One region of the Streptomyces sp. NPDC035033 genome, then DNA from elsewhere that is predicted to be linked to it. Evidence: riboswitches for the same ligand, from Rfam matches in the RefSeq annotation. Region 1 holds a riboswitch; each other region holds the start of a gene.
What was found. Region 1 has a riboswitch for thiamine pyrophosphate ahead of AB0E83_RS10460 (thiamine ABC transporter substrate-binding protein). Riboswitches for the same ligand answer to the same signal wherever they lie in the genome.

Region 1 (10,237 bases):
CGGCGAGGACGAGGGCCGCCGCGCGGAGAAGGAGCTCGACGACACCACCGCGAAGTACGTCGCGCAGGTCGACGAGCTGCTGAAGCACAAGGAAGCCGAGCTCCTCGAGGTCTGATGAACGACTCATCCTGGGGGGCGCCGGCGGCCGGTTCAGGTCTCGGCGGACCCGACCAGGGGCCTGCCCCGGCGGGTCCCGCCCACGATCGGCACCAGGCGGCGCAGACTCGCCCCATGCCCATCGTGCCCGACGTACCCGCCGGCGGATTCCAGGACGGACACGGACGGGGGGCCGCCCAGCCGGGCGGTCCCCTGTTCCGTGACGAGACCCCGCACGAGCACCCGCAGGAGCCCATGCCCGGCCCCGTCCCGCCTCCTCCGCCGTCCCCGGCCCCCGCGCCGCGGCAGAAGAAGAGCGCGGGCCGGGACCTGGGCGCGGCCATAGGGGTCGGCGTCGGTCTCGGAGCCGTGATCATCGCGTCGCTGTTCATCTGGAAGCCGGCGTTCGTCGGCGTGGTGGCGGTCGCCGTGGTCGTCGGCCTGTGGGAGCTGACCTCCCGGCTCCAGGAGCGCAAGGCGATCAAGGCGCCGCTGGTGCCGCTCGCGGTCGGCGGCGCGGCGATGGTCGTCGCCGGGTACGTGCGCGGCCCCGAGGGCGCCTGGGTCGCGATGGCCCTGACGGCGCTCGCGGTGCTCGTCTGGCGGATGACGGAACCCCCCGAGGGGTACCTGAAGGACGTCACGGCGGGCGTCTTCGCCGCCTTCTACGTGCCCTTCCTGGCGACCTTCGTGGTGCTGCTGCTCACCGCGGACGACGGGCCGTGGCGGGTGCTGACCTTCCTGCTGCTCACGGTGGTCAGCGACACCGGGGCGTACGCGGTCGGCTGGCGGTTCGGCAAGCACAAGCTGGCGCCGCGGATCAGCCCCGGCAAGACCCGCGAGGGCCTGTTCGGCGCGGTGGCCTTCGCGATGGCGGCCGGCGCGCTGTGCATGCAGTTCCTCATCGACGGCGGCACCTGGTGGCAGGGCCTGCTCCTCGGCCTGGCGGTGGCGGCGAGCGCGACGCTCGGCGACCTCGGCGAGTCGATGATCAAGCGGGACCTCGGCATCAAGGACATGGGCACCCTGCTCCCCGGCCACGGCGGCATCATGGACCGGCTGGACTCGCTGCTGCCGACGGCGCCGGTGGTGTGGCTGTTGCTGGCGCTGTTCGTGGGCACGGGCTGACCGGCCGGGTGGTGGGTCCTGTTCGGCGGGGCCTGCTTCCCGGCCGCGGTGCCACGCGGCGGAGTCGCACGTCGGTACAGCATGGACCGGCTGGACTCGCTGTTGCCGACGGCGCCGGTGGTGTGGCTGCTGCCGGCGCTGTTCGTGGGCACGGGCCGAGCGGTTCGCCGCTGGCGCTCTTCGTCGGAACGGGTTGACGCGCAGCGGGTACTCTGGAAGGGCTCGGGACGTGCGTCCCGGGCCCTTTCGTCGTCCTCGCCGCCGCGGGGACGGTCCAGTGAGGTCGCTCCGGCACCGCCCTGCCGTGCTCCCCGCCGTCGCGGGACGTCCGACCTCGTGCCTGTTTGAGGAGAGACGCCGTCGTGGCTCGTCCGCTGCCCGGAGAACTCACTTTCGTCGCCCCGCGCGGAGCCAAGAAGCCGCCGCGGCACCTCGCCGACCTGTCGCCCGCCGAGCGGAAGGAGGCCGTCGCCGCGATCGGCGAGAAGCCGTTCCGCGCCAAGCAGCTGTCGACGCACTACTTCTCGCGGTACGCGCACGACCCCGCCGCGTGGACGGACATCCCGGCCGCCTCGCGGGAGAAGCTGGCCGGGGAGCTGCTGCCCGACCTGATGTCGGTGGTGCGGCACATCTCGTGCGACGACGACACCACCCGCAAGACGCTGTGGCGGCTGCACGACGGCACGCTCGTCGAGTCGGTGCTCATGCGCTACCCGGACCGGGTGACCATGTGCATCTCCTCGCAGGCCGGCTGCGGCATGAACTGCCCGTTCTGCGCCACCGGCCAGGCCGGCCTCGACCGGAACCTGTCGACCGCCGAGATCGTGCACCAGATCGTCGACGGCATGCGCGCCCTGCGCGACGGCGAGGTGCCCGGCGGACCGGCGCGCCTGTCGAACATCGTCTTCATGGGCATGGGCGAGCCGCTCGCCAACTACAAGCGGGTCGTCGGCGCCATCCGCCGGCTGACCGACCCCGAGCCCGACGGCCTCGGCCTGTCGCAGCGCGGCATCACCGTCTCCACCGTGGGCCTCGTGCCGGCCATGCTGCGCTTCGCCGACGAGGGCTTCAAGTGCCGGCTCGCGGTCTCCCTGCACGCCCCCGACGACGAGCTGCGGGACACGCTGGTGCCGGTGAACACCCGCTGGAAGGTCCGGGAGGTGCTGGACGCGGCCTGGGAGTACGCCGAGAAGTCCGGGCGCCGGATCTCCATCGAGTACGCCCTCATCCGGGACATCAACGACCAGGCGTGGCGCGGCGACCTGCTGGGCAAGCTGCTCAAGGGCAAGCGGGTGCACGTCAACCTGATCCCGCTGAACCCGACGCCGGGCTCGAAGTGGACCGCCTCCCGGCCGGAGGACGAGAAGGCGTTCGTCGAGGCCATCGCCCGGCACGGCGTGCCGGTGACCGTCCGGGACACCCGGGGCCAGGAGATCGACGGCGCCTGTGGACAGCTCGCCGCCGCCGAACGCTGACCTTGTACCCTGTGCTCGAACACATCTGCATATTCCGACAGGGGAGCGCCACAGCGCTGAGAGTGCGGTGACCGTAGACCGCAGACCCTCTGAACCTCGCCCAGGTCATTCTGGGTAGGAAGTTCGGTCGTACCTCGAGCTGTTGCGCCCTGCCCGCGTCCGGTCCCCGGTCGCGGGCGGGGCCGCGTCTCTTCCTGGTCCCACCCAGGAGGACCACACATGCACACCCAGAAGGCCGCCGCCGCCGCGCTGGCCGCGGCGCTCGGCGTCACGGCCCTGACCGCCTGCTCCACGGAGGACGCCCGCGAGGCCGCGGGCAAGTCCGGCGGGCCCGCGCCGAAGACCGTGACCCTCGTCAGCCACGACTCCTTCAACGCCTCCAAGGAGGTGCTGGCCGAGTTCACGGAGCGGACCGGCTTCACCGTGAAGGTGCTGAAGGCCGGCGACGCGGGCGAGGCCGTCAACAAGGAGATCCTCACCAAGGGCTCCCCGCAGGGCGACGTCTTCTTCGGCGTCGACAACACCCTGCTCTCCCGCGCCGTCGACAACGGCATCTTCGTGGAGTACGAGGCGAAGGGCGCCGACCGGATCCCGGACGCCTTCAAGCTCGACGAGCGGGTCACCCCGATCGACACCGGCGACATCTGCGTCAACTACGACAAGAAGTACTTCGCCGACAAGAAGCTGGCGCCGCCGCAGACCTTCGACGACCTGGCGAAGCCGGAGTACAAGGACCTCCTCGTGGTGGAGAACCCCGAGCGGTCCTCCCCGGGCCTCGGCTTCCTCCTCGGCACGATCGCGGAGTACGGCGACGAGGGCTGGCAGGACTACTGGTCGAAGCTGAAGGCCAACGGCGTGAAGACCGTCGACAGCTGGGAGCTCGCCTACAACCAGGAGTTCTCCGGCTCGGCCGGCGGCAAGGAGGCCAAGGGCGACCGCCCGCTGGTCGTCTCCTACGCCTCCAGCCCGCCGGTCGAGGTGCTGTACGCGGACCCGCGGCCGAAGGAGGCGCCCACCGGGGTGTCCGCCGGCACCTGCTTCCGGCAGATCGAGTTCGCGGGGCTGCTGAACGGGACGAAGAACCCCGAGGGCGGCAAGGCACTGATCGACTTCCTGATCTCGAAGAAGTTCCAGGACGACATGCCGCTCCAGATGTTCGTGAACCCGGTGGCGGAGGACGCGGCCCTGCCGGAGCTGTTCACGCGGCACGGCGTGGTGATCGAGAAGCCGGAGACGATGGCGCCGGAGAAGATCGCCGAGAAGCGCGAGGCGTGGATCCAGCAGTGGTCGTCGCTCCTCAGGTGACGCGCGACCGGCGGGGGAGCGCGGCGCGGCTGGGCCTGATGGTCCTGCCCGTCGCGTTCTTCGCCGTCTTCTTCGCCTGGCCCGTCGTGTCGATCGTCGACCGCGGGCTGCGGCCCGGCGGCGCCTGGGACCTCGGCGCGGTCGGGACGGTCCTGGGCCGGCCGGACATCCTCGACGTCCTCTGGTTCACGGTGTGGCAGGCGGCCGCCTCCACCGGGCTCACGCTCCTCGTGGCGCTGCCGGGGGCGTACGTCTTCGCCCGCTTCGCCTTCCCCGGGAAGCGGGCGCTGCGGGCCGTCGTCACCGTGCCGTTCGTGCTGCCGACCGTCCTCGTCGGCACCGCGTTCCTGGCGCTGGTGGGCCGGGGCGGGTTCACCGACGAGCTGTGGGGGCTGCGGCTCGACGAGACCGTGTGGGCGATCCTCCTCGCGCACGTGTTCTTCAACTACGCGGTCGTCGTGCGGACCGTCGGCGGGCTGTGGGCGCAGCTCGACCCGCGCCAGGAGGAGGCCGCCCGGGTGCTCGGCGCCTCGCGGTGGACGGCGTGGCGGACGGTGACGCTGCCGGCGCTGGTGCCGGCGGTGTCGGCGGCCGCGCTGATGGTCTTCCTCTTCACCTTCACCTCCTTCGGCGTCGTGCAGATCCTCGGCGGGGACGCGTACACGACGCTGGAGGCGGAGGTCTACCGGCAGACGGCCCGGCTGCTCGACCTGCGGACGGCCGCCGTGCTGACGCTGACGCAGTTCGCGGCGGTCGGCGCGATCCTCGCCGTGCAGGCCCGGACGGCCCGGCGGCGGGAGACCGCGCTGCGGCTCGTCTCCCCGGAGCAGACCGCGCGCAGGCCGCGCGGGGCCGGGCAGTGGGCGCTGCTCGGCGGGGTGCTGGCGTCGGTGGCGGTGCTGATCCTGCTGCCGCTGGGCGTGCTGGTGGAGCGTTCCTTCGCGACGCCGGAGGGGTACGGGCTCCGCTACTACCGGGCGCTCGGCACGCTCGACGAGGCCGGCACGTTCCTGGTGCCGCCGCTGGAGGCGGTCGGGAACTCGCTGCGGTACGCGGTCGCCGCCACGGCCATCGCCGTGGTGATCGGCGGGCTCGCGGCGGCGGCGCTCACCAGGCGCGCGGGACGGCTGGTGCGGGGCTTCGACGCGCTGCTGATGCTGCCGCTCGGGGTGTCGGCGGTGACCGTCGGCTTCGGCTTCCTCATCACCCTCGACGAGCCGCCGCTCGACCTGCGGGCCAGCTGGATCCTGGTGCCGCTCGCGCAGGCGCTGGTCGGCGTGCCGTTCGTCGTGCGGACGATGCTGCCGGTGCTGCGGGCGGTGGACCGGCGGCTGCGGGAGGCGGCGGCGGTCCTCGGGGCCTCGCCGTGGCGGGTGTGGCGGGAGGTGGACCTGCCGCTGGTGCGGCGGGCGCTGCTCATCGCGGCCGGGTTCGCCTTCGCGGTCTCGCTCGGCGAGTTCGGCGCGACCGTCTTCATCGCCCGGCCCGACAATCCGACGCTGCCGGTCGCCGTGGCACGGCTGCTGGGCCGGCCGGGGGAGCTCAACCACGGGCAGGCGATGGCCCTGTCGACGATTCTGATGGTGGTGTGCGCGGTCTCCCTGCTGCTCCTGGAGCGGCTGCGGACCGACCGGACCACCGGGGAGTTCTGATGCTGACCCTTGAGGGAGCGACGGTACGGTTCGGGGCGCGGGCGGTCCTCGACGCGGTGGACCTGGAGGTCGCCGAGCACGAGATCGTGTGCGTGCTCGGGCCGAGCGGGTCCGGCAAGTCGACGCTGCTGCGGGCGGTCGCCGGGCTCCAGGAGCTGGCCGCGGGGCGGGTGCTGCTCGCCGGCGCCGACCAGGCGGGGGTGCCGGTGCACCGGCGCGGGGTGGGGCTGATGTTCCAGGACCACCAGCTGTTCCCGCAGCGGGACGTCGCCGGGAACGTGGCCTTCGGGCCGCGGATGCGCGGCGTGCCGAAGGAGGAGCGGGCCGCGCGGGTCGAGGAGCTCCTCGGCCTGGTCGGACTGCCGGGCGCGGGGCGGCGGTCGGTCGCCGCGCTGTCGGGCGGCGAGCAGCAGCGGGTGGCGCTGGCCCGGGCGCTGGCGCCCCGGCCGCGGCTGCTGATGCTGGACGAGCCGCTGGGGCAGCTGGACCGGGGGCTGCGCGAACGGCTCGTGGTGGAGCTGCGGGCGCTCTTCGGGCGGCTCGGCACGACGGTCCTGGCGGTCACCCACGACCAGGGCGAGGCCTTCGCGCTGGCGGACCGGGTGGTGGTCATGCGGGACGGGCGGATCGTGCGGTCCGGCACGCCGGTGGAGGTGTGGCAGCGGCCGGGCTCGGAGTTCACGGCCCGTTTCCTCGGCTTCGAGAACGTGGTCGCGGCGACGGTGACGGGGGCGGCGGCCCGGACCGCGTGGGGCCGGATCCCGGTGCCGGACGGCTCCCCGCAGGGCGAGCGGAAGCTCCTCGTCCGCCCGGCCGGCGTCCGTCCGGCGCCCGCCGGCGGGGGACTGGCCTGCCGGGTCGGGTCCCGCACCTTCCGGGGCCACCACGTGTCGGTCGTCCTGCGCCCGGCGGACGGGCCGCCGCTGGAGGCGGAGTTCCCGCTGCGGGAGGTGCCCGAGGAGGGCGCGGAGGTGACGGTGGCCTTCCGGGCGGAGGAGGTCGTCGTGCTCGACGGGGAGGATCAGATCCGGTCGTAGAGGGCGCGCAGCCACGGCCGGCGGACCTCGGGCATGCGGGACAGGGTCCTGCGGAGGGTGGCGCGGTCGGGGAGGAAGCCGTACCCGGGGTGCTCGGGCAGCGGGTAGTCGTCGCGGAGCACCTGCGCCGGCAGCGTCCCCGACACGGGCGTCGGCGAGGTCTCCCCGGGCCCCACGAGGTGGGCCCACACGGGTCCGGGCAGCGGGACGGGGACCGCGTCGCCGGCGGGCCGCCACGGCGCCCCCGTCCGCCGGTCGGCGGGGACGAGGACGATGTCGGCGTCCCCGCCGGGCAGTCCGGGGCCGGCCAGGCCCACGGTCAGGAAGGGCGGTCCCGCCGGGAGCAGCCGGGCGACGGACCGGCCGAACAGCTCGGTGGGGAGGCCGCCGGGGAGCTTCAGGGCCCGGCCGCCGGAGGCGGCGAGCAGCCGGGCGAGGGCGGCTCCGGCCGCGGCCGACCAGCGCATGTCCCAGCCGCCCTCCGGGTCGATCGGGGGCAGCGGCCGGACCGGGACAGCGGGCGGGGGGACGCCCAGGGAGCGCCGGACGACGGCCTCGGGGCCGTACCGGACGGTCTGCCAGACGCCGCAGTCGTCCTCGCGGAAGCCGACGCCCAGGCCGCAGCCGGCGCACACCAGGTTGGGCGCGTCGCCGGCGACGACGCCGAGGCAGGAGGGGCCGGAGCGCTCGGGCAGGAGGCGGGTGCCGCGCGTGTCGCCGGGGGCGAGCACGATCCCGTCCCGGGGGCCGGTGGGGACGGTGTGCACCGGTGCGTGGACGCCGAGGGCGGCCGCCCCGGCCTCACCGATCTCCTCCCAGGTCAGCCACGCCCGTGCCCAGGGGTCCGGGTCGACGGCGTAGGTGCCCGGTTCCATGAGCGGCGGCATCCAGCGGTGGCCGCCGCCGTAGTGGGCCTCCACGGGCAGCGCCACCCGCTCCACCGGCACCGACAGTTCCGTCCCGCAGCCCGCGCACACGAAGAGGTCCACCTATCGGGCCCCCAGCCGGTCCAGGGCCGCCGGGGCCTCGTCGACCGAGTCGACCAGGGCGATCCTCGCCGCCATCGGGCGGCCGGCCGCGAGGGTCTCCAGGAGGGGCCAGGCGGGGAGGCGGGCGGTCCAGTGGGCACGGTCGACGAGGACCATGGGGGCGGGGGCGCCGAGGGAGGCGTAGTAGTTCGGGGTGGCGTTGTCGAAGATCTCCTGGACGGTGCCGGCGGCGCCGGGCAGGAAGACGACACCGCTGGTGGAACGGGCCAGGAGGCCGTCCTCGCGGAGCGCGTTGGTGAAGTACTTGGCGATGTGGCCGGCGAAGGCGTTGGGCGGTTCGTGGCCGTAGAACCAGGTGGGGATGCCGACCGAGTCGCCGCCGCCGGGCAGCAGCGCCCGGACGGCGAGGGCGGCGCGGGCCCATTCCGTCACCGAGGGCACGAAGGAGGGGGCCTTCGCGAGGAGGGCGAGGGCGTCGGCGAGGGCCGGGTCGTCGAAGGGGGCCAGGTACGCGCCGAGGTTGGCGGCCTCCATCGCGCCGGGGCCGCCGCCGGTGGCCACCGTGTACCCGGCGCGGGCGAGGGTGCGGCCGAGGCGGGCCGCGCCCGCGTACGCCTCGCCGCCACGGACCATCGCGTGGCCGCCCATGACGCCGACGGTCCGCCGGCCGTCGAGGTGTTCGTCGAGGGCGTCGGAGACGGCGTCGTCGTGGAGCGAGCGGAGCATGGAGGAGAAGACGTCGCCGTCGGCGCGGGTGGTGCCGAACCAGGCGTAGGAGAGGGCGTCGGGGGTGGCCTCGTAGCCGCCGTCCCCGGTGACCCCGGCGTACAGCTCGTCCGGGGTGTAGAGCCGGTTGCGGTACGGGTCGAAGGGCAGGTCGGGGACGGGCGGGAAGACCAGCGCCCCGTCGGCCCGCACCTTCGCCGCCGCCTCGGGTTCCATCGGGCAGCCGAGGAAGACGGTGGTGGCGGTGGAGGCGGAGAGGAGGGCGAAGGTGCGGCCGGTGAGGTCGACGGACTGGATCCGCAGCCCGGCGAGGCCGCCGGGCCGGGCGAGCGACGCGTCGAACTCGTCCAGGGTGTGGATCTCGCGTCCGTGGCCTCGTGGGCGGGGCCGGGGTGGGGGCGTCGCCATGGGCCCACGATAGGTGGCCCGTGGCGACGGGGCCTCCCGCTTTTCCCGCCGGGCGGTCAGGCGGTCAGCGGCAGGGCGGCCAGCTCGCCGATCAGCCAGGTGAGCGGGGTGAAGACGGCGAGCAGTGCCCCGGCCCGGAGGAGGGCGGCGGTGCGCAGCACGGTCGGCGGGGCGCCGAGCCGGGCCAGCGCCGCGGCGGTGTGGGCCCGGCCCTGGCGGGACTCCAGGGCGGCGGTCAGCAGGGTCGCCGTGGTGCAGGCCAGGACGACGCCGGCGCCGAGGGCGGTGAGCGGCCCGAAGGCGGCGGGGCCGTCCCCCGCCCCGTACAGGGTGGCGGCGGCGAGGGTGCCGGAGAGCACCGCGCAGACCACGCCGAGGGGGCGGCCGATCCGGTCGGCCTCGTCCATGAGGACGCGGCCGGCGAGGAGGCGGACGGCTCCGGGGCGGACGGCCTGGAGGAGCCGTCCGCTCAGGTGGGTGAGGCCGGGGCCGGCGAGGGCGAGGCCGATCGCGGTGAGCACCCAGCCGGCCAGGACGCCGGCGGGGGAGCCGTCGAAGCGGCCGGGCAGGGCGACGCCCTCCCCGCCGCCGCGGCCCGCGTACGTCTCCACCGCGAGGCCGGCGGCGACGAGCGCCACGCCCCACGGGAGGCCGGTGGGGACGGGGCGGGCGGCGCCCTCGGGGGCGGGGGTGCCGGTGCGGGGGCGCAGGGCGAGGCCGGCGGCGCAGGCGCCGGCGACCGGCACGATCGCGAGCAGGGTGAGGGCGGCGGCCAGCGGCAGCGGCTGGTCGGCGGCGAGCAGCCCGGCCGCGGCCCCGTCGAAGGGGAGGCCGGTGATGTCGCCGCGCAGGTGCAGGTAGAGGAGGAGGGCGACCAGGGAGCCGAGGGTGCAGGCGACGGCGGTCGAGGTGGCGGCGATGGCGGTGAGCCGGGCCGGGCCGAGGCCGATCGAGGAGAGCCCGGGGCGGGGCCGGGTGGCCGGGTCGGTGCGGGCGACGGCGACGGCGAACTGGACGGTGGCGGCGATCGGCAGCGCGCACCAGAGGAGCCGGAGCGCGGAGGCGGAGGAGTGCTCGGGGTGGCCGACGGCGTAGCCGAGGGTGCACAGCAGCAGGAAGCCCACGCCGGCGGCGGCCGCGGCGACGAGGAGCCGCCGCAGCTGCACGAGCGGGTGGGAGCCGCGGACTAGACGGAGAGCGAGCACGCGGCGACGCCCTCCGCCCCCGAGGCGGGCGGCACGCTGCCGGCCCGGCGACCGTCGAGCAGGGTGACCGTGCGGTCGGCGAGCGCCGCCACCTCGCCGTCGTGGGTGGCGAGGAGCACGGTGATGCCGTGCGAGCGGGCGGCGGCGGCGAGGGTGCGGAGCACCTGCGTGCCGTCGGCCCGGTGCAGGGCGGCGGTGGGTTCGTCGGCGAAGAGG
Region 2 (10,237 bases), on a different contig from region 1:
GCGCCGCGAGCTCCTGGACCAGGGCGCGCCGGCCCTCGCGGCGGAGACCGACCTGACCGAGGCGGCCTAGCTCGGCTGCTCGATGAGCGTCGAGAGGTAGAGCGCCTCGCCCAGCGACTCGATCAGCTCCAGCTGGGTGTCCAGGTAGTCGATGTGGTGCTCCTCGTCCGCGAGGATCTCCTCGAAGAGGTTGGCCGAGGTGATGTCCCCCTTGGCGCGCATGACCTCGATGCCCCGCTTGAGGCGGTCGATCGCCTCCACCTCGACCTGGCGGTCCGCCTGGAACATCTCGGTGACGGTCTGGCCGACGCGCACGTGGAAGAGCCGCTGGTAGTTGGGCAGGCCGTCGAGCATCAGGATGCGCTCGGTCAGCTTGTCCGCGTGCTTCATCTCGTCGATGGACTCTTCGCGGGTGTACTTCGCGAGCTTCGTCCAGCCCTTGTTGTCCTGGATGCGGTAGTGCAGCCAGTACTGGTTGATGGCCGTCAGCTCGCCGGTCAGCTGCTCGTTCAGAAACTCCAGGACCTCGGGGTCGCCCTGCATCGCTCAAGGTTCCTTCCATCACGGGGTGTGTCCGGCCCGTCACAGGGCAGGATGGCCGCATCCTCGCATCCCCCTTGAGGGGCGTCCAGTAAGTGCAGGCTTAGTCGGACTTGCCCGGATGGGCTCGGCCAGGCGGGTGGCTGGTCATGACCACCCCTCGCGGTCTGTCACCATGGATGACATGGGTCAGCCGGAGAGCGGGGTACACCGGGACGTGGGGACGCCGGACGATTCGCCCGGGCTTCCGCCGGGGCAGCGGCTCCAGCGCGGCTGGCCGGTCACCCACTACGGACCCGTGCCCCGGTTCAAGCCGGAGCGCTGGGAGTTCCGCGTCTTCGGGGCGACCGCCGACGGCGACAAGCGGTGCTGGAACCACGAGGAGTTCTCGGCCCTGCCGTTCACCACGGTGGTGGCCGATCTGCACTGCGTGACCAAGTTCAGCATGCTCGGCGCCGAGTGGGGCGGGGTCGCCGCCCGGACGGTCCTGGAGCTCGCGCCGCCCGCCCCGCACGTCACGCACGTCATGGTCTGGGCCGAGTACGGCTACAGCGCCAACATGCGGCTCGCCGACTTCGCCGCCGAGCGCACGATCTTCGCCACCCACAAGGACGGCGAGCTGCTCACCGCCGAGCACGGCTTCCCGCTGCGGCTCGTCGTGCCCCACCTGTACGCCTGGAAGGGGCCCAAGTGGGTCCGGGGCGTGGAGTACATGACGGCCGACCGCCGCGGGTTCTGGGAGGAGCGCGGCTACCACAACCTCGGCGACCCGTGGACCGAGCAGCGCTACTCGTACCAGGAGGAACCGGGCGACGGCCCGGAGCTGTAGGCGCCCCGGTCCGCCGCCCGCCGTCCTCGGCGGCGCCGGCTCAGCGGTGGTACCGGTGCACCACCGCGTGCCCCTTGCCCCGGGCGATCATCCACTTGTTCACCGGCGTGGTGACCAGGAACGCGACGGCGAAGGCGAAGGCGAGCGCGCCCCAGAAGAGGGCGTCGTCCAGGTGGGCGTCCATGGCGCCCGGGACGAGCAGCAGCACGCCGTTGTCGACGATCTCCATGACGAGGATGGAGAGCGTGTCGGCGGCGAGCGCGACCTTGACGGCGGACCGGAGGTCCAGGCCGGCGGTGAGGACGCCGCGCAGCGTGAGCGCGTAGCCGAAGAAGAACGCCAGGACGATCGCGAGGGCCATCGTCGGGGCGTTGCCCCAGCCGAGCGCGGTGCCGACGACCATGCCCAGGACCTCGCCGATGGCGCAGCCGGTGAGGCAGTGGAGGGTGGCCCTCGCCGCCATGCTCCAGCTCGCCCCGCTCCCGGCGCCGTGCCCGGCGTGGTGGCCCTCGTGGCCGTGGTGAGCGGCGTGGCCGGTGGGGTCGCGGTGGCCGGCGTGGTCGGTGTGACTCGTGTGGTGGTCGTGCGCTTCGTGCTCCATGAGGGGCCCCCAGCCTCGGACAGCGGTTCCTGCCGATACGGGAACCGTATACCCCTCAGGGGTACCCATCAATCGGAAATGATCAGAAGCGGATCACATCCGGAGCTTCTTGAGCAGCTCGATGTCCGCGACGTGGCCTTCCTTGCCGCCCGGCGTTTCGATGATCAGCGGTACGCCGTCGGTGGCCGGATGGCGCAGCAGGTGCCGGAACGCCTCCTCGCCGATGTGCCCGGCGCCGATGTTGGCGTGCCGGTCCCTGTGCGCGCCGGCGGCCTCCTTGGAGTCGTTGGCGTGGATCAGCCGCAGCCGGCCCTCGCCGACGGTGGCGACCAGCTCGTCCAGGGTCCGTACCGCCCCGCCCGGCGCCGTCAGGTCGTGGCCGGCCGCGAAGATGTGGCAGGTGTCGAGGCAGATCCCCAGCTTCGGGTGGTGGTCGAGCGCGTCGAAGTACGGGCCGAAGTCCTCCGCCCGGGAGCAGAGCGAGAAGCCCTGGCCGGCCGTGGACTCCAGGAGCAGGTACGGGTCGTCCTCGTGGGTCAGCTCGTCGAGCAGCGGCAGCATCCGCTCCCGCACCTGCGCCAGCGCCTGCGCGCGGGGGCGGCCGCCGGTCGCCGAGCCGGTGTGGACGACCACGCCCTTCGCGCCGATCTCCCGGCCCCGCCGCAGCGAGTGCCGCAGCGACTCCACCGACTTCTCGACGGTGGCCTCCGTGTGGGAGCCGAAGTTGATCAGGTACGGGGCGTGCACCCAGGCCGAGAGCGACGCGGCGGCGCACTCGGCGCGGAACCGCTCGTCCTGGGCCGGGTTGCCGGCCGGGGTGGCCCAGCCGCGCGGGTTGGCGACGAAGACCTGGACCGTCTCGGCGCCCAGCTCGCGGGCGTAGCCGAGGCCGACGGTGGCGAGACCGCCGGCCACGGGGACGTGGCCGCCGACGGGGTTGCGCATGGGTGTCTCAGATTCCCTTGATGGTGATGGCGACGGCGGAGCCCTCGGGGGCGGTCTCGCCGCCCTCGACGGACTGGCCCGTGACCTCGTCGCCGAGGAAGGGGAACTTCTTCTCCACCTTCACCTCGAAGCCGGCGGCCTCCAGTGCCTCGCGGGCCTCGTCGGTCGACATGCCGACGACGTCCGGCACCTCGACCTGCCGCGGCCCCTTGGAGACGGTCAGCGTGATCGCGTCGCCCTTCGCGGCCCGGCTGCCCTCCGCGAGCGACTGGGCGGCGACCGAGCCGGCGTCCTCGGGGGAGTGCACCCGCTCCGGCGCGACCGACACCTTGAGGCCGGCCTCCTGGAGGGCGGCGGTGGCGTCGGCGACGGTCTCGCCGGTGACGTCCGGGACGTCGACGGGGGCGCCCTTGCTGACCACGAGCGCCACGGCCGAGTCCGGGGCCCGCTCGGTGCCCGGCTCCGGGTCGGAGCCGATCACCGCGCCCTGGGCGACGGTCGCGCTGAAGACGGTGGTGACCACACCGGGGGCGAGGCCCTCCTCCGTGAGGATCCGCCGGGCCTCGGCGAGCGGCTTGCCCTTCAGGTTGGGCACCTTCACGATCTCCGGGCCGCGGGAGAGGGTGAGGGTGACGGTGGCGCCGCCGCGGACCCGCTCGCCGGGAGCCGGGTCGACGGCCATCACGGTGCCGCGCTCGTACACGTCGCTGAAGGCGCGCTTCGTCGTGCCCAGCTCCAGGCCGGCGTCGGCGAGCCGCTTCGCCGCCGTCGCCTCGGGCTGGCCGAGGACGGCGGGGACGCGGGTGAACTGTCCGGCGCCGACGTACCAGACGCCGCCGCCGATGCCCAGGAGGAGCAGGACGCCGAGGACGATCAGGAGCGGACCGCGCGGGGCCGGGCGGCGCGGCCGGGCCGGCGGGGCCCCGGGGGACGCGAGCCGGCTGGTGTGCTGCACCGCCTGCGGATCGGTGACCTCGCGCGCGGGCACCGGGCGGGCGATCACGCTGGTGCGGTCCTCGCCGGTGTCCCGCTGCTCGGCCCGCGCCCCCGGCGGCACCGCGTCGAGCTGGGCGTCGGTGAGGGCCGCGCGGGTCTCCCGGGCCAGGGCGAGCAGCGCCACCGCGTCCTCCGGGCGGGCCCCGGGGTCGCGGGCGGTCGCGGCGGCCACCAGCTCGTCCAGCTCCGGCGGCAGCCCGGGGACGGCCGCGGACGGGGCCGGCACGTCGGTGTTCAGGTGCCGGTAGAGGACCTGGGCGGGGGTGTCGCCGGAGTGCGGCTTGGCGCCCGTCAGCATCTCGTACAGGACGACGCCGCAGGCGTACACGTCGGCCCGGGTGTCGGCGGTGCCGTGCTCGATCTGCTCGGGGGCGAGGTACGAGACGGTGCCGAGGACCGCGCCGGTGGTGGCCGTCGCCGAGCCCACGGCCCGGACGAGACCGAAGTCGGCGACCTTGACCCGGCCGTCGTCCCCTATCAGCACGTTCTCCGGCTTCATGTCCCGGTGCACGAACCCGGCCCGGTGCGCGGCGCCGAGCGCGGCGAGCACCGGCTCCAGGACGTCCAGCGCGGCGCGGGGCTGGAGCGCGCCGCGCTCGCGGAGCACGTCGCGCAGGGTGCAGCCGGAGACGTACTCCATCGCCAGGTAGACGTACGCGCCCTCGGCGCCCTGGTCGAAGACCCCGACCACGTTCGGGTGGGCGAGGCGGGCGACCGACTTCGCCTCGCGGATGAACCGCTCGACGAAGGCGGCGTCGGCCGCCAGGTCGGGATGCATCACCTTGAGCGCGAGGACGCGGTCGAGGCGGGTGTCGACGGCCCGGTAGACCGTGGCCATCCCGCCGACGGCGATGCGCGCGTCCACGCGGTAGCGGCCGTCGAGCAGCCGACCGACGAGGGGGTCCTGAAGGGTCGTGTCCACGGCGTCGAGTCTACGAGCCGGTAGGGACACGGCCCGCCCGCCGGGTCCCGACCGCAGCACGCCTGTGACGTACCCCGCGCCCCGCCGGGGTCAGAAGGCGGGGCGTTCCGGGTCCAGCCGGGCGCGGCCCTCCGCCGGGGAGGAAGCCTCCGCGAAGTGGCGGCGGGGGATGCGGCCCGCGCGGCGGGCGAGGCGGCCCGCCTCGACCGCGTGGCGCATCGCCGAGGCCATCAGGACCGGCTCCTGCGCACGGGTCACCGCCGAGGCCAGCATCACCGCCGCGCAGCCCAGCTCCATCGCGAGCGCCGCGTCCGAGGCCGTGCCCGCGCCGGCGTCGAGGATCACCGGGACGCCGGCCTTCTCCACGATCAGCTCGAAGTTGTGCGGGTTGCGGATGCCGAGGCCGGAGCCGATGGGGGAGCCCAGCGGCATGATCGCGGCGCAGCCGACGTCCTCCAGCCTCCGGGCGAGGACCGGGTCGTCGTTGGTGTACGGCAGGACGGTGAAGCCGTCGTCCACCAGGGTCTCCGCCGCGTCGAGCAGCTCCACCGCGTCGGGGAGGAGGGTCCGCTCGTCCGCGACCACCTCCAGCTTGACCCAGTCCGTGCCCAGCGCCTCCCGCGCGAGGCGGGCCGTGAGGACGGCCTCGCCGGCGGTGTGGCAGCCCGCCGTGTTCGGCAGGACGCGGATGCCGAGCCGGTCCAGGACGGAGAGGACCGAGCCCTGCACGGTGGGGTCGAGGCGGCGCATGGCGACCGTGGTGAGCTCGGTGCCGCTGGCCACCAGGGCGCGCTCCAGGACGTCCAGGCTGGGGGCGCCGCCGGTGCCCATGACGAGGCGGGAGGAGAACTCCGCACCGCCGAGGACGAACACGTCGTCGGACATCGTGCTCAGCCCCCCTGCACCGCGGTCAGGACCTCGACCCGGTCGCCGTCGGCGAGCGCCGTCGTCGCCCACTCGCCGCGCGGCACCACCGTCTCGTTGACGGCGGCGGCCACGCCGGAGGGGGCGGTGGTGAGGGAGGCGACCAGGGAGGCCAGGGAGACGGGGCCGGCGAGCGTGCGCGGCTCGCCGTTCACGGACACGTTCATGCGGGCTGCTCCTGGGGTGCGGACAGGACGGTGGGGAAGCGGCGGGGGGAGAAGGGGCGCGCCTCGTCGGGGAGGAGGCCGGTGGTCAGCGCCTCCGCCATGACGTCGCCGGTGACGGGGGTCAGGAGGACCCCGTTGCGGTAGTGGCCGGTGGCCAGGTGGAGGCCGGGCAGGGCGCTCGGCCCGAGCAGCGGCGCGTTGTCGGGGGAGCCGGGGCGCAGCCCGGCCAGGGTCTCGGTGAGCGGCAGCTCGGTGAGGCCGGGGACCAGCTCGTGGGCGTCGCGCAGCAGCTCGTACACCCCGCCCGCGGTCACCGTGGTGTCCCAGCCCAGCTCCTCGCTGGTGGCGCCGACGACCAGCTCGCCGTTCTCGCGCGGCACGAGGTAGACGTGGCTGCCGCGGACCACGGCCCGGACGGTGCGGGAGAGGAAGGGGGCGTACGGGGCGGGGATCCGCAGCCGCAGGACCTGGCCCTTCACCGGGCGGACCGGCGGCAGGACCGCCGCGGGCACGCCCGCGAGCCGGCCGCTGAGGCTGCCCGCGGCGAGGACGGTCTGGCCGGCGGCCAGCTCCGTGCCGTCGCCGAGGACGACGCCGCGCGCCCGGTCGCCCGCCACCGCGAGCCGCGCGGCGAGGGCCCGGTGGAAGACCACCCCGGCCCGCTCGCAGGCCACGAGGAGCGCGGCGGCCAGCCGGCGCGGGTCCACCTGGTGGTCGCCGTCCACCCGGAGCCCGCCGCGCACCCCGGGCGCCAGCATGGGTTCGAGGCGGCGGCACTCGCGGCCGCTCAGCCACTCGGAGGCGAGCCCGCAGCGGGTCTGGAGGGCGTGCAGTTCCCGCAGGTGGGCCCGGTCGTCGGCGTCGAGCGCCACGGCCAGGGTGCCGCAGGCGCGGTAGCCGACGTCGAGGCCGGTGGCCTCCTCCAGCTCGGCGACGAAGGCGGGGTAGCGGGCGGCGGAGGCCAGGTTGAGCCCGAGGAGGGTCTCCTCGCCGTAGTGGAGTTCGGTGACGGCGGCGAGCATGCCGGCCGCGACCCGCGCGGCGCCGCCGCCCGGCTCGGGGTCGACGACCGCGACGGCCAGCCCGCGCAGGGCCGCCCGCCAGGCCGTGACCAGGCCGATGATGCCGCCCCCGACCACGAGGACGTCGGTGTGCGCACCGCTGTCGGCGCTCCCGGAAGAGCGCGTTCCGGTGCTGTCGGAAGAACGCATGGGCGTGACCGCCCCTCCCTTCGCCGGCATGACCCGGATCAGGTTCGTACGGTCGGAGGCCGGTCAGCCTCCCTCTCAGCCCGGTGCGTCCGGGCTCCCGCGAGTGGTGTGTGTGACCGCCACCCTAGCCGCCGTCGGCGGGGCGCCACAGAGGGCCTCCCTTCCTGACGGTATGTCAGATGCGTAAGGTGGACGGGTGAGCGAGCAGAAGCAGACCCAGCGGCACGTCGTGATCGTCGGCGCGGGCATGGCGGGCGTGCAGACCGCCGTCGCCCTGCGCGAGCAGGGCTTCGAGGGCCCCGTCACCCTCATCGGCGCCGAACCCCACCAGCCCTACGACCGGCCCCCGCTCTCCAAGGCGGTCCTCCTCGGCAAGGCCGAGCACTCCGCCTTCGACGTCGACTTCGCCTCCCTCGGCGTCGACCTCCGGCTCGGCCTGGACGTCACCGGACTGCGCCCGGCCGACCACGAACTGGACACCGAGGCGGGACCCGTCCCGTACGACGTCCTCGTCCTCGCCACCGGCGCCCACCCGCTCACCCTCCCCGGCTCCGAGGGCGTCCCCGGCGTCCACCTGCTGCGCACCCTCGACGACGCCGTCCGCCTCGGCCCCGTCCTGGAGAACCGGCACGCCGTCGTCGTGGTCGGCGCCGGCTGGATCGGCGCCGAGTTCGCCACCGCCGCCCGCGAGGCCGGCTGCGCCGTCACCGTCGTCGAGGCCTCGGCCCTGCCGCTGGCCGGCGCCCTGCCCGCCGAGGTCACCACCTCCATGGCCGGCTGGTACGCCGAGAGCGGCGCCGAACTCCTCACCCACGCGCGCGTGGACACCGTCCGGCCCGGCGCCGTCGTCCTCGCCGACGGCCGCGAACTGCCCGCCGACGCCGTCGTCGTCGGCATCGGCGCCCGCCCCGCCACCGACTGGCTCGCCGGCTCCGGCATCGCCCTCGACCCGAGCGGCGCCGTCACCGCCGACGACCGGCTGCGCACCTCCCTGCCCGACGTGTACGCGGTCGGCGACTGCGCCTCCTTCCCCTCCGCCCGCTACGGGGAGCGCCTCCTCGTCCACCACTGGGACAACGCCCTCCAGGGCCCCCGCACGGTCGCCGCCGACATCCTGGACGCCGCCCCGGAGCCGTACGACCCCGTGCCGTACTTCTGGTCCGAGCAGTTCGGCCGCTTCGTCCAGTACGCGGGCCACCACGCCGGCGCCGACGCGCTGGTCCGGCGCGGCGACCCGTCCGGCGCCTCCTGGTCGGTGCTCTGGCTGCGGGCCGGCGTGCCGGTGGCGCTGCTGGCCGTCGGCCGGCCCCGCGACCTCGCCCAGGGGCGCAGGCTCATCGAGGCCGGCACCCCCGTCGACCCCGAGCGCGCCGCCGACCCGGCCGTCCCGCTGAAGTCCGCCGCCCTCTAGCACCCCCGTACGGAGGCGGTGGGGACGGGTCCGACTACCGGCTGTCGGTCCCGGATGGCAGGCTTGTCCCGTGACCGAGATTGACGCAAACATCGATGCTCTCGTCCCCGCCTGGCTCTACCTCCCCGACATCGCGGAGATGCTCGACGTCGAGGTGACGCGTGTGCGGCAGCTGGTGAAGGAGGGCCAGCTGATCGCCGTGCGCCGCGGAGAGAACAACGCCCTCCAGGTGCCCGCCGCCTTCATCCAGGACGGCAAGGTGGTCAAGGGCCTCGCCGGCACCCTGACCCTCCTGAAGGACGACGGCTTCACCGACGAAGAGATGCTGGAGTGGCTCTTCACCCCGGACCCGACCCTGCCCGGCACCCCCGCGCAGGCCCTCGGCGAGAATCGCGGCACGGAGGTGAAGCGCCGCGCCCAGGCGCTCGCCGTCTGACGCACCGAACCACCACCGAGCCGGTGCCGCGGCGGTCCGCCGCCGCGCCACCGGCACCACCCGACGGGGGGAACCACCATGCCTACGCCTCGTGAGCGGCTCGCCGACGCCCGGCTCTACCTGTGCACCGACGCCCGGAAGCGCCAGGGCGACCTGCCCGCCTTCCTCGACGCCGTGCTCTCCTCCGGCGTCGACGTCGTCCAGCTCCGCGACAAGGGCATGGAGGCCGCCGAGGAGCTGGAGCACCTCGCCGTGTTCGCCGACGCCTGCCGCCGGCACGGCACGCTCCTCGCCGTGAACGACCGGGCCGACGTCGCCCACGCCATCGGCTCCGACGTCCTCCACCTCGGCCAGGGCGACCTGCCCGTCCCCGCCGCCCGCGCGATCCTCGGCGACGAGGTGCTGATCGGCCGTTCCTGTCACGCCGAGTCCGAGGTGGCCGCGGCCGCCGCCGAACCCGGCGTCGACTACTTCTGCACCGGCCCCTGCTGGCCCACCCCCACCAAGCCCGGCCGGTACGCCCCCGGCCTCGGCCTGGTGCGGTACGCGGCCGGACTCGCCCAGGACCGCCCCTGGTTCGCCATCGGCGGCATCGACGAGGGCAACCTCGACGAGGTGCTGGACGCCGGCGCCCGCCGGATCGTCGTGGTCCGCGCGATCACCGAGGCCGACGACCCGGCCGCGGCCACCGCCTCCCTCGCCAAGCGCGTCCGGGAGCGGGCCGGCGCCTGAGCCGGACGACGGGGACCGGGCGCGGGACCGGGGCCGGGAACGGACCGGCGCCCGGGCCCGACGACGGGTCCGACCGGGACCGGGGCGGAGCGGCGCCCGGGCCGGGCGGCGGCCCCGGGCGCGGTCCGGAGCTTCGTCCAGGCGCGCGGGAGCGGCCTCGTACCGGTGTCCGAAAAGCTGTCCACTACTCGGACGCGGTTTCCTCGGCCACCTGGACCCCGTCTAACCTGCCCGTATGGCCCTTGGAACCGCTTCCGTCCGTACGGACCGCGCCCGCACGGTCCGCGAGATCCTCGCCTCCGGCACGTCGTACTCCTTCGAGTTCTACGCGCCCCGGACGCCCAAGGGCGAGCAGGTCCTCTGGAACGCCATGCGCCGCGTCGAGGCCGTCGGCCCCAGCTTCGTCTCCGTGACCTACGGCGCCGGCGGCTCCACCCGCGGCGGCACCGTCAAGGCCACCCAGAAGATCGCCTCGGACACCACCCTCACCCCGGTCGCCCACCTCACCGCCGTCGACCACTCG
Region 3 (10,237 bases), on a different contig from region 1:
CGGGCGGAACGACCGGGCCCCGTACGCCCTCAGGGCGGAACGGCCCCGGACCCGTACGGCCTCTGGACCGGACGCCCCGACCCCGTACGCCCACAGGGCGGGACGACCCCGGACCCGTACGGCCGTCGGGCAGGACGCTCGGGTCCCGTACGGCCGTCGCGCGTCCGTCACTTCGCGCGGCGCCGCCGTCCGCCGCGGCCCGCCGGCCGGGCGCCGGCCTCCCCCGACGGGCGGTCGGCCGACACCACCAGTGCCGCGAGCGCCGTGGTGACCGGCACCGAGGCGACCAGGCCGATCGAACCCACCAGGGTCCGGACGATCTCCTCCGCCACCAGCTCGCTGTTGGCCACCGTCCCCACGCTGCTCTGCGCGATGGTGAAGAGCAGCAGCAGCGGCAGCGCGGCACCGGCGTAGGCCAGGACCAGGGTGTTGACCACCGAGGCGATGTGGTCGCGGCCGATCCGGATCCCGGCCCGGTAGAGCGCGCGCGGACCCATGCCCGGATCGGCCTGGTGCAGCTCCCAGACCGCCGAGGTCTGGGTCACCGTGACGTCGTCCAGGACACCGAGCGAACCGATGATCACACCGGCGAGCAGCAGGCCGGACATGTCGATCTCCGGGTAGAGACCGTGGATGAGCCCGGTGTAGTCGTCGGTGTTGCCGCTGAGCGAGGCCCAGCCGATGAAGAAGGACCCGAGCAGCCCGATCAGCAGCAGCGAGATCAGCGTGCCCAGGACCGCGACCGAGGTGCGGGCCGACAGGCCGTGGCACAGGTAGAGCGCGAGCAGCATGATCGCGCTCGACCCGACCACTGCCACGACCAGCGGATTCGAACCCTCCAGGATTGCGGGCAGGATGAAGAGCGTGAGCACCAGGAAGCTCACCGCGAGCGCGATCAGCGCCATCACGCCCCGCATCCGCCCGACGAGGACCACCGCGAGCGCGAAGATGGCGGCGAGGACCGCCATCGGCACCGTCCGGTCCACGTCCGTCACCGAGTACTGCAGGTCCTTCGGGGCGTCGGGGGCGTAGGCGACCACCACGCCCTGCCCCTCCTCCAGTTGGCGCGGGGCGTCCGGCTGCACGATCTCGGTGAAGGTCCGTCCCTTGTCCGGCCCGCTCGTCACCTCGACCGTCGCCTTCGCGCACTGCCCCTGCTGCGCGTCGACCGCCTCGCGGCCCTGCGGGGTGGTGGTGTCCCCGGTGGGCGGCACCTGCGCCGCGTTCACGTCCTTGCAGTCCACCCGCTCGACCGCCACGACCCGGCCCTGCTCGGTCTGCCGGTCGAAACCGACGCCGGTCCGCTGGTGCGCCGGGGCGCCGCCGGGCCAGAGCACCGCGAGCCCGACGAGGACGGCGGTGGCGAAGGGGATCAGGACCGCCGCGATGACTCTTCGCAGATGGCGGGAGACGGGCGCGGCGGGCCCGTGGCTGTGGCTGTGCCCGTGCCCGTGCCCGGCACCGTGTCCGGCGCCGTGGCCGTGCTCGGTGCCGTGCTCGTGGCCGTGCGGATCGGGGGACTGCTGCGGGGAAGTCACCGACCGATCATCGCAAGAACGGTGGGGGCCCACTGTTCAGCACGCCCGGAAGGGCGCTAGCGTGGTGGCACCTTTGCACACGCGGGAGCTCGGAGCACCGGGCTGAGAGGGCGCTGATCACCGTACGCGCGTACATGCCGTACGTACGGGAGGAGGCTGCGCCGACCGCCGAACCTGTTACCGGGTAATGCCGGCGTAGGGAGATTCGGTCTCATGACCATTCAGGACGCACGCACGCCTGCCTCCGACCAGAACGACTCGAACGGCGCGCGCACGCCGGGCTGGCACAAGGGGTACGTCGAGGGCTCGCGCCCCGACATCCGGGTGCCGGTCCGTCAGGTGCACCTCACCAACGGCAAGGACGTGACGCTGTACGACACGTCCGGCCCGTACACCGACCCCGCCGTCGACACCGACGTGCGCCGGGGTCTGCCCCCGCTGCGCGAGAACTGGATCATCGCGCGCGGCGACACCGAGGAGTACGCGGGCCGCCCGGTCCGCCCCGAGGACGACGGCATCAAGCACACCTCGCCGCGCGGCGGCGGGCTCAAGAACCTCGACGCGGTCTTCCCCGGCCGCCCGCGGCTGCCCCGCCGGGGCCGCGCCGGGCAGGCCGTGACCCAGCTCGCGTACGCCCGCCGGGGCGAGATCACCCCGGAGATGGAGTACGTGGCGATCCGGGAGAACGTCTCGCCGGAGGTCGTCCGCGAGGAGATCGCGGCGGGCCGAGCGGTGCTGCCGGCCAACGTCAACCACCCGGAGATCGAGCCGATGATCATCGGCAAGCGGTTCCTGGTGAAGGTCAACGCCAACATCGGCAACTCCGCCGTCACCTCCTCCATCGAGGAGGAGGTGGAGAAGATGACCTGGGCGACCCGCTGGGGCGCCGACACGGTCATGGACCTGTCCACCGGCCGCAACATCCACACCACCCGCGAGTGGGTGCTGCGCAACTCCCCCGTGCCGATCGGCACCGTGCCGCTCTACCAGGCCCTGGAGAAGGTCGACGGCAAGGCCGAGGAGCTGACCTGGGAGATCTACAAGGACACGGTCATCGAGCAGGCCGAGCAGGGCGTGGACTACATGACCGTGCACGCCGGCGTGCTCCTGCCGTACGTGCCGCTCACCGCGCGCCGCAAGACCGGCATCGTCTCGCGCGGCGGCTCGATCATGGCCGCCTGGTGCCTCGCCCACCACAAGGAGAACTTCCTCTACACGCACTTCGAGGAACTCTGCGAGATCCTGGCGGCGTACGACGTCACCTACTCGCTCGGCGACGGGCTGCGCCCCGGCTCGATCGCGGACGCCAACGACGACGCCCAGTTCGCGGAGCTGCGCACGCTCGGCGAGCTGAACACGATCGCCAAGCGCCACAACGTGCAGACGATGATCGAGGGCCCGGGCCACGTCCCGATGCACAAGATCAAGGAGAACATCGACCTCCAGCAGGAGATCTGCGAGGAGGCGCCGTTCTACACCCTCGGCCCGCTGACCACGGACGTGGCGCCCGCGTACGACCACATCACCTCCGGCATCGGCGCCGCGATGATCGCCTGGTGGGGCACGGCGATGCTCTGCTACGTCACGCCCAAGGAGCACCTGGGCCTGCCGAACCGCGACGACGTGAAGACCGGCGTCATCACGTACAAGATCGCGGCGCACGCGGCGGACCTGGCCAAGGGCCACCCGGGCGCCCAGGAGTGGGACGACGCGCTCTCCGACGCGCGCTTCGAGTTCCGCTGGGAGGACCAGTTCAACCTGGCCCTCGACCCGGACACCGCCCGCGAGTTCCACGACGAGACGCTGCCGGCGGAGCCCGCGAAGACCGCCCACTTCTGCTCGATGTGCGGTCCGAAGTTCTGCTCGATGAAGATCTCGCAGGACATCCGCCGTGAGCACGGCGGGGACCTGAAGGCGGACGAGATCGAGGCCGGCATGGCCGAGAAGTCCGCCGAGTTCGCCGCCTCCGGGAACAGGGTCTACCTGCCGCTGGCGGAGTAGCGGCCGCCCGCCGCACGCACCCCGGCCCGCGGTCCACGGGGGGATCGCGGGCCGGGGCGCGTCAGGGACCCGGGGGCGCCGGGTCGGTGGTGGCGGTGAGGGCGGCCTGGAGGAACGGGAGGATGCCGCGCTCCAGGAGGGCGTGGCGCCAGGCGGCGCGGGCGCGGGTGAGCTCGTCGTCGGGGGGACCGGTCTCGGCGGGGCTGTTGCGGAGGGCCGTCAGCAGGAGACCGACGCCGGCGCAGAGGAGGCCGGCGGCGGCGAGGGCACCGAAGACCAGTCCGGCGGTGAGCAGGGTGGTGCCGAGGGCGGCGTCCGGGGCGAGCAGCCGCACCACCGCGCCGACCAGCAGGAAGATGGCGGCGGCCGTGCCGGCGAGGACCGGGACGAGGACGGTGAGGACCGCGACGGCGCCCGGGGACTCGTCGGGAGCGGGGATCCGCGGGCGGTTGGACGCGGCGCGGTCCCGCTCGCGCACCTTGACGAAGTGCTCGTACTCGCTCGCCGCCGCCGCGGTGATCAGCGCCGTCGCGTTCAGCGCCATCACCCGGAGCTGGGCGGCCGTCAGCCGCTCCCCCGCTCCGGCGAGTTCCGGCCGTTCCTGTGCGGTGCGCAGTGCGTCGTCGAGGACGCGCTCGTACTCGGCGCGGTCCTCGGTCAGCAGGTGCGGAGCCACGTTCATGTGCATCCCCCGATGCTCGGTGGGCCGGGACCGGCCGTGGAGCACGGCGGTCCGGGCGGAAGCGGAGGAGAGCCTGCCTACCTGGGGAGACCGATGGTAGGGCCGTGACCGTCCGTGCTGACAGGGGGTTTCCGGAATTCGCCCGGCCCGGCTGCGCGGAGTGAGGGTCAGCTCGCCAGGGGGAGTTGGACCACCAGCAGCGTCCCGGCCATGGTCACGCCGCCGTCCATGGCGATGGCGAGCCCGTCGGCGTAGACGTGCGGACCGTCGACGGCCGGGCGGGAGTCCTCCTCGCCGTCCTCCGTGCCGACCTGGCCGAGGAGGTACGGGATCGGGCTGTGGCCGTGCACGATCCGGGAGCCGCCGTAGGTGCCGAGCAGCTCCTGGACGGCCTGCGGGCCGGCCTCGTCGCGGAAGGCGAAGCGCTTGGTGAACTTCCGGAAGAGGTCCCAGACCTCGTCGGCGTCGTTGCGCCGGATGATCTCGTGGACCGTCTCGTTGACGTCCTCGATGGTCTCGCCGTACTCCAGGTACGCGGTGGTGTCGGAGTGCAGCAGCAGGTGACCGTCCTCGTGGACGACGGCGTCGAGCCGGGACATCCACTGGAGGTGGTGCTCCTGGAGGCGGTCCATGTCGTGCTTCTGTCCGCCGTTGAGCAGCCAGGCGGCCTGGAAGGTGGCGGTGCCGGCGCCGGAGTTGACCGGGGTGTCGCCGAAGCGCTTGGCGCCGATGAGCAGCAGCTCGTGGTTGCCCATGAGGGCCTTGCAGTAGCCGCCGGCGGCGGCCGCCTCGGCGGAGAGCCGCATGACGAGCTCGATGACGCCGATGCCGTCGGGGCCGCGGTCGGTGAAGTCGCCGAGGAACCACAGCCGGGCGTTGCCCGCGGCCCAGCCGCCGTTCTCGTCGACGAGGCCCTGGGCGCGCAGGGCGGCGACGAGTTCGTCGAGGTAGCCGTGGACGTCGCCGACGACGTAGAGCGGGCCGGGGCCGTCCCCGGCGGGGACGGGCGCCGGCGCGGCGGCCGGGGCGACGGGGACCTGGAGGGTGTCGCCGCGCTGGATGACCGGCAGGTCGCGCTCGGTCGGGGTGTAGCCCTCGGGGAACTCGTCGGCGTACCCCCCGCCGGGGTGGCCGGCGGCGGTGGCGACGGGCGGTACGACGGGGGGGACGGACGCGGCGGCGGGGGCGGGCGGCGCGACGGGGGCCGGGTCCGGGTACGCGGCGGCGGGGCGCGGGGCGGCGGCGGGCGGCACGACGGCGGCCGGTTCCGGGTACGGGGCGGCGGCCGGCTCCTGGTACGGGGCGGGCTCGGGGCGCGGGGCCGGTTCGGCGTGCGCGGCCGGAGCGGCCGGGGTGGCCGGAGCGATCGGCGCGGGCGGTGCCGGGAACGCGACGGGTTCGGGGTACGCGGGCGGGCGGGTGCCCAGGTGGAGCGTGGGGTCGGCGGGCGCGACGGGCGGCTCGGCCGGGTGGCCCTGCACGGGCACCCGGGCGTACGGGGGTACGCGGAAGTCACGCAATGTCGCCGTGCGCTCCACGGGATCCTGCCCGGCCCCCTGAGTCATCGACCCCTCCACCACCGTCGCGATGCCCTGCACATCGCGGACCGGCCTGGTCGGGGTGGTCCGCGGTGTCGTGCGCCCATCATAGGAATGAGGGTCCGCCTGTGTGACGCACCAGGGGTGGTGAATCCGGGTTCGCTCCGGGTTCACCGGTTGTTTCGCCCGAATTGAGAAGGTCCAGTCCAGGGCCGGGTCCGGTGGGGTGGCCGGTTTCGCCGACTCCGCCCACGGGCAGGGGCGGAACGGCGCTTCGTTCCTCCGGCCGCTCCTTCGGCGCGGCCGGCGTTCGGCGGGGGTGTCCGGGGGCGCCCGACGGGGGTGTCCGGGGGGGCGCCCGGCAGGGGGTGCTCAGTCCTTGGCGGGCGAGCGCGGCGGGCTGACCGTCGTCCGCGGCGAGCGGCGCTGCGAGGAGGTGCGGACGATGAGTTCGGTCGGTATCACCTGCTCGACCGGACCGTCGCCCTCGACCCCCTCGATGGCGTCGATGAGCAGCTGGACCACGGCCGTGCCGATGCGGCGCGGCTTGAGCGAGAGCGTGGTGATGGGCGGTTCGGTGGTGGCGTAGACGGTGGACTCGCTGCAGCACACGATCAGCAGGTCGTCGGGGACGCGCAGGCCGTAGCGGCGGGCGGCGGCGAGGAGGTCGGTGCCGTTGGGGTCGAAGAGGCCGTACACGGCGTCGGGGCGGTCGGGGCGGGCGAGCAGCCGGTCGGCCGCGACGGCGCCCGCGCACGGGTCGTGCGCCGGGTAGGCCTCGTAGACGGGGTCCTGCCCGACCCGCTCGCACCAGTCGAGGTACGCGGTGGTGGAGAGGCGGGTGTAGGTGTCGGTGGTGGTGCCGGTGAGGAGGCCGATGCGGCGGGCGCCGGCGGCGGCGAGGTGGTCGAGGAGGTCGAGGACGGCGGCCTCGTGGTCGTTGTCGACCCAGGCGGTCACCGGGAGGGTGCCGGCCGGGCGTCCGTCGGAGACGACGGGGAGGCCCTGCCGGACGAGTTCGGTGACGACGGGGTCGTGGTCGGAGGGGTCGATGACGACGGTGCCGTCGAGGGCGACGTTCGACCAGACGTCATGGCGGGAGGTGGCGGGGAGGATGACGAGGGCGTAGCCGCGGGCGAGCGCGGCCGAGGTGGCGGCCCTGGCCATCTCCGCGAAGTAGGCGAACTCCGTGAAGGTGAAAGGTTCATCCCCGTACGTGGTCACGGTCAGGCCGATGAGTCCCGACTTGCCGGTGCGGAGCGTGCGGGCCGCCGCGGAGGGGCGGTAGCCCAGCCGGTCGGCGACCTCGCGGACGTGCCGGCGGGTGGCGTCCGGGAGACGGCCCTTGCCGTTGAGCGCGTCGGAGACAGTCGTGATGGAGACCCCGGCGGCGGCGGCCACGTCCCGGATGCCTGCCCGGCCCTGCCGGCTTCCCCGGGTCTGTGCCCGGCTCACCTGGTGCTTCCCTGCTGCTGTCATGGCGAGCCGATAGTAGGGCGACGAGGGGTGGGGGGGACGGCCGCATATGCAGGCGTTGACAGGCACGTTTCTGCATGGTCGACAGGGCTCAAAGATGCCTTAATCAAAGGTAGTTGACGGTTCTTGCATGCGACTCGATGTCGTGGGGAGGGATGGGCCTGGCGAGGGGGCGAGGTCTCGAAGAGGTCTCAACTCACCTCTACGGGGGATGCGCGCCACGGCGCTCGCCACCGGCGCGCGCCACCCGTCCGCGCGCCCCCCGGGCGGGCGGGCCCGGCGGGAGGGTCGTCCACAGCGTTGCAGGGCTGTTGTCCACAGCCCATTCGCAGCGGGCGTGAATCCTCATAAAGTGAGAAGCATTGGCGGTACGGACGGTCGAGGAGGCCACACTGTGAGCGAGACCAGCGGGACGAGCGCGTCCCACCCGAAGCTGCGCGCCGAGCTGGACGGCATCCCCACGTACAAGCCGGGCAAGCCGGCCGCGGCGGGCGGCCCGGCCGCCTTCAAGCTGTCCTCCAACGAGAACCCCTACCCGCCGCTGCCGGGCGTGCTGGAGAGCGCGCTGGCCGCCGCCGCGAGCTTCAACCGCTACCCGGACATGGCCTGCACCGCGCTGTCGGAGGAGCTGGCCGACCGCTTCGGCGTCCCGGTCTCCCACATCGCCACCGGCACCGGCTCGGTCGGCGTCGCCCAGTCGCTGCTCCAGTCGACCTCGGGCCCGGGCGACGAGGTGATCTACGCCTGGCGCTCCTTCGAGGCGTACCCGATCATCACCCAGATCAGCGGGGCCACCTCGGTGCAGGTGCCGCTGACCGAGGACGAGACGCACGACCTCGACGCGATGGCGGCGGCGATCACCGACCGGACCCGGCTGATCTTCGTCTGCAACCCCAACAACCCGACGGGCACCGCGGTGCGCCGGGCCGAGCTGGAGCGCTTCCTCGACCGGGTGCCCTCCGACGTCCTGGTGGTGATCGACGAGGCGTACAAGGAGTTCGTCCGCGACACCGACATCCCGGACGGCGTCGAGATCTACCGCGACCGGCCGAACGTGGCGGTGCTGCGCACCTTCTCCAAGGCGTACGGCCTGGCGGGGCTCCGGGTCGGCTTCGCGATCGCCCACGAGCCGGTGGCGGCGGCGCTGCGCAAGACGGCGGTGCCGTTCGGCGTGAGCCAGCTGGCGCAGGACGCGGCGGTGGCCTCGCTGCGCGCCGAGGACGAACTGCTCGGGCGGGTCGGCTCGCTGGTGGCGGAGCGCGAGCGGGTCCACGCGGGGCTCGTGGCCCAGGGCTGGACCGTGCCGGACGCGCAGGCGAACTTCGTCTGGCTGCGGCTCGGCGAGCGGACCGTGGACTTCGCGGCGGAGTGCGAGCGGCACGGCGTGGTGGTGCGGCCGTTCGCGGGGGAGGGCGTGCGCGTCACGATCGGCGAGACCGAGGCGAACGACCTGTTCCTGAAGGTGGCGGAGGGCTTCCGCCAGGGGGCCTGAGCGGCCCGGCGGGAATCAGGCGAGTTCCACGCGGATCGGGTCGCCGTCGCGGACGGTGGCCAGGATCCGCGGGTCGTCGTCGAGCGAGCCCAGCAGGTTGCAGGGGCTCGCCAGCCGGCACTCCTCGCCCCGTGAGATCGGGGTCGGTCCGTAGGGGAGGGCGAGGGCGTCGCCCTCGGTCCAGAAGGCGACCGTGCCGGGATCGACGACCTGGAGCGCCCCCTCCTCGCGGGGGACCGAGACCGGAGTGTCGAAGTAGACCTCCTCGCCCCAGGTGCGGGCGGTGGAGACGATCGGCAGAGCCCCCACGAGCGCCGTGCTCGTGGGGGTTTCGTCGAGGGTGGCCGTGGTGTGTCCGGCCGGCCAGGAGAGGCGTATCCGAAGGGTCATGGCCCGGATTCAACAATATGTTGAAGGTCTTGGGAAGGTGTGACCTTCGGTACACGACCCCGACCTCCAGTACGGATTTCGTATGAGTCATAATGCTTGTGAATGTGAACGCGTTCACAAGCGTGTCCCTGTTCATCCCGAAATAAGAAGGATTAAAGGGGCAGACTGCCGCTGTGATCACGGCGATGTAAGGAGAAGACGACGTGGACCTAGCTCTGGCGCCAGAGACTCTGGCGCGCTGGCAGTTCGGCATCACCACCGTCTACCACTTTCTCTTCGTCCCCCTGACGATCTCACTCGCCGCCCTCACCGCCGGTCTCCAGACCGCCTGGGTCCGGACGGAGAACGAGAAGTACCTCAAGGCGACGAAGTTCTGGGGGAAGCTCTTCCTCATCAACATCGCGATGGGGGTCGTCACCGGCATCGTGCAGGAGTTCCAGTTCGGCATGAACTGGTCGGACTACTCCCGCTTCGTCGGTGACATCTTCGGCGCCCCGCTCGCCTTCGAGGCGCTCATCGCCTTCTTCTTCGAGTCCACCTTCATCGGCCTGTGGATCTTCGGCTGGGACAAGCTGCCGAAGAAGATCCACCTCGCCTGCATCTGGATGGTGTCGATCGGCACCGTCCTCTCCGCGTACTTCATCCTGGCCGCCAACTCCTGGATGCAGCACCCGGTCGGCTACCGGATCAACGAGGAGCGCGGCCGCGCCGAGCTCACCGACTTCTGGGCGGTGCTCACCCAGAACACCGCGCTCACCCAGTTCTTCCACACCATGACGGCGGCCTTCCTCGTCGGCGGCGCCTTCATGGTCGGCATCTCCGCCTTCCACCTGGCCCGCAAGCGGCACGTCCGCGTCATGCGGACCTCGCTGCGCGTCGGCCTGATCACCCTGATCATCGCCGGCCTCGGCACCGCCATCAGCGGTGACCTGCTCGGCAAGGTCATGTTCAAGCAGCAGCCGATGAAGATGGCCGCCGCCGAGGCGCTGTGGGACGGCGAGGCCCCCGCACCCTTCTCGATCTTCGCCATCGGCGACGTCGACAAGGGCCACAACAAGGTCGCCATCGAGGTCCCCGGAATACTCTCCTACCTCGCCAACGGCGACTTCGACTCGTACGT

Region 2: another riboswitch for thiamine pyrophosphate. It lies ahead of thiO (glycine oxidase ThiO); the one in region 1 lies ahead of AB0E83_RS10460 (thiamine ABC transporter substrate-binding protein).
Region 3: another riboswitch for thiamine pyrophosphate. It lies ahead of thiC (phosphomethylpyrimidine synthase ThiC); the one in region 1 lies ahead of AB0E83_RS10460 (thiamine ABC transporter substrate-binding protein).

The regions. Positions count from the first base shown of each region.
Region 1 is NZ_JBEZUZ010000017.1:84,872-95,108, reverse strand. Features, by position in the region: gene frr (ribosome recycling factor) at 1-115, shown strand, start outside; gene AB0E83_RS10470 (phosphatidate cytidylyltransferase) at 115-1,224, shown strand; gene rlmN (23S rRNA (adenine(2503)-C(2))-methyltransferase RlmN) at 1,587-2,699, shown strand; TPP riboswitch at 2,729-2,838, shown strand; gene AB0E83_RS10460 (thiamine ABC transporter substrate-binding protein) at 2,919-4,004, shown strand; gene AB0E83_RS10455 (iron ABC transporter permease) at 4,043-5,656, shown strand; gene AB0E83_RS10450 (ABC transporter ATP-binding protein) at 5,656-6,693, shown strand; gene AB0E83_RS10445 (hypothetical protein) at 6,678-7,682, opposite strand; gene AB0E83_RS10440 (Rossmann fold nucleotide-binding protein) at 7,683-8,816, opposite strand; gene AB0E83_RS10435 (hypothetical protein) at 8,873-10,021, opposite strand; gene AB0E83_RS10430 (ATP-binding cassette domain-containing protein) at 10,003-10,237, opposite strand, start outside.
Region 2 is NZ_JBEZUZ010000070.1:10,374-20,610, reverse strand. Features, by position in the region: gene AB0E83_RS25115 ((2Fe-2S)-binding protein) at 1-70, shown strand, start outside; gene bfr (bacterioferritin) at 67-543, opposite strand; gene AB0E83_RS25105 (sulfite oxidase-like oxidoreductase) at 725-1,369, shown strand; gene AB0E83_RS25100 (DUF4396 domain-containing protein) at 1,410-1,970, opposite strand; gene AB0E83_RS25095 (deoxyribonuclease IV) at 2,064-2,915, opposite strand; gene pknB (Stk1 family PASTA domain-containing Ser/Thr kinase) at 2,923-4,833, opposite strand; gene AB0E83_RS25085 (thiazole synthase) at 4,924-5,718, opposite strand; gene thiS (sulfur carrier protein ThiS) at 5,724-5,924, opposite strand; gene thiO (glycine oxidase ThiO) at 5,921-7,135, opposite strand; TPP riboswitch at 7,133-7,246, opposite strand; gene AB0E83_RS25070 (FAD-dependent oxidoreductase) at 7,332-8,546, shown strand; gene AB0E83_RS25065 (Rv2175c family DNA-binding protein) at 8,617-8,982, shown strand; gene thiE (thiamine phosphate synthase) at 9,061-9,714, shown strand; gene metF (methylenetetrahydrofolate reductase [NAD(P)H]) at 9,950-10,237, shown strand, end outside.
Region 3 is NZ_JBEZUZ010000001.1:71,969-82,205, reverse strand. Features, by position in the region: gene AB0E83_RS00375 (YibE/F family protein) at 168-1,571, opposite strand; TPP riboswitch at 1,610-1,757, shown strand; gene thiC (phosphomethylpyrimidine synthase ThiC) at 1,752-3,539, shown strand; gene AB0E83_RS00365 (hypothetical protein) at 3,601-4,227, opposite strand; gene AB0E83_RS00360 (metallophosphoesterase) at 4,389-5,801, opposite strand; gene AB0E83_RS00355 (LacI family DNA-binding transcriptional regulator) at 6,132-7,238, opposite strand; gene hisC (histidinol-phosphate transaminase) at 7,630-8,727, shown strand; gene AB0E83_RS00345 (cyclophilin-like fold protein) at 8,743-9,117, opposite strand; gene AB0E83_RS00340 (cytochrome ubiquinol oxidase subunit I) at 9,321-10,237, shown strand, end outside.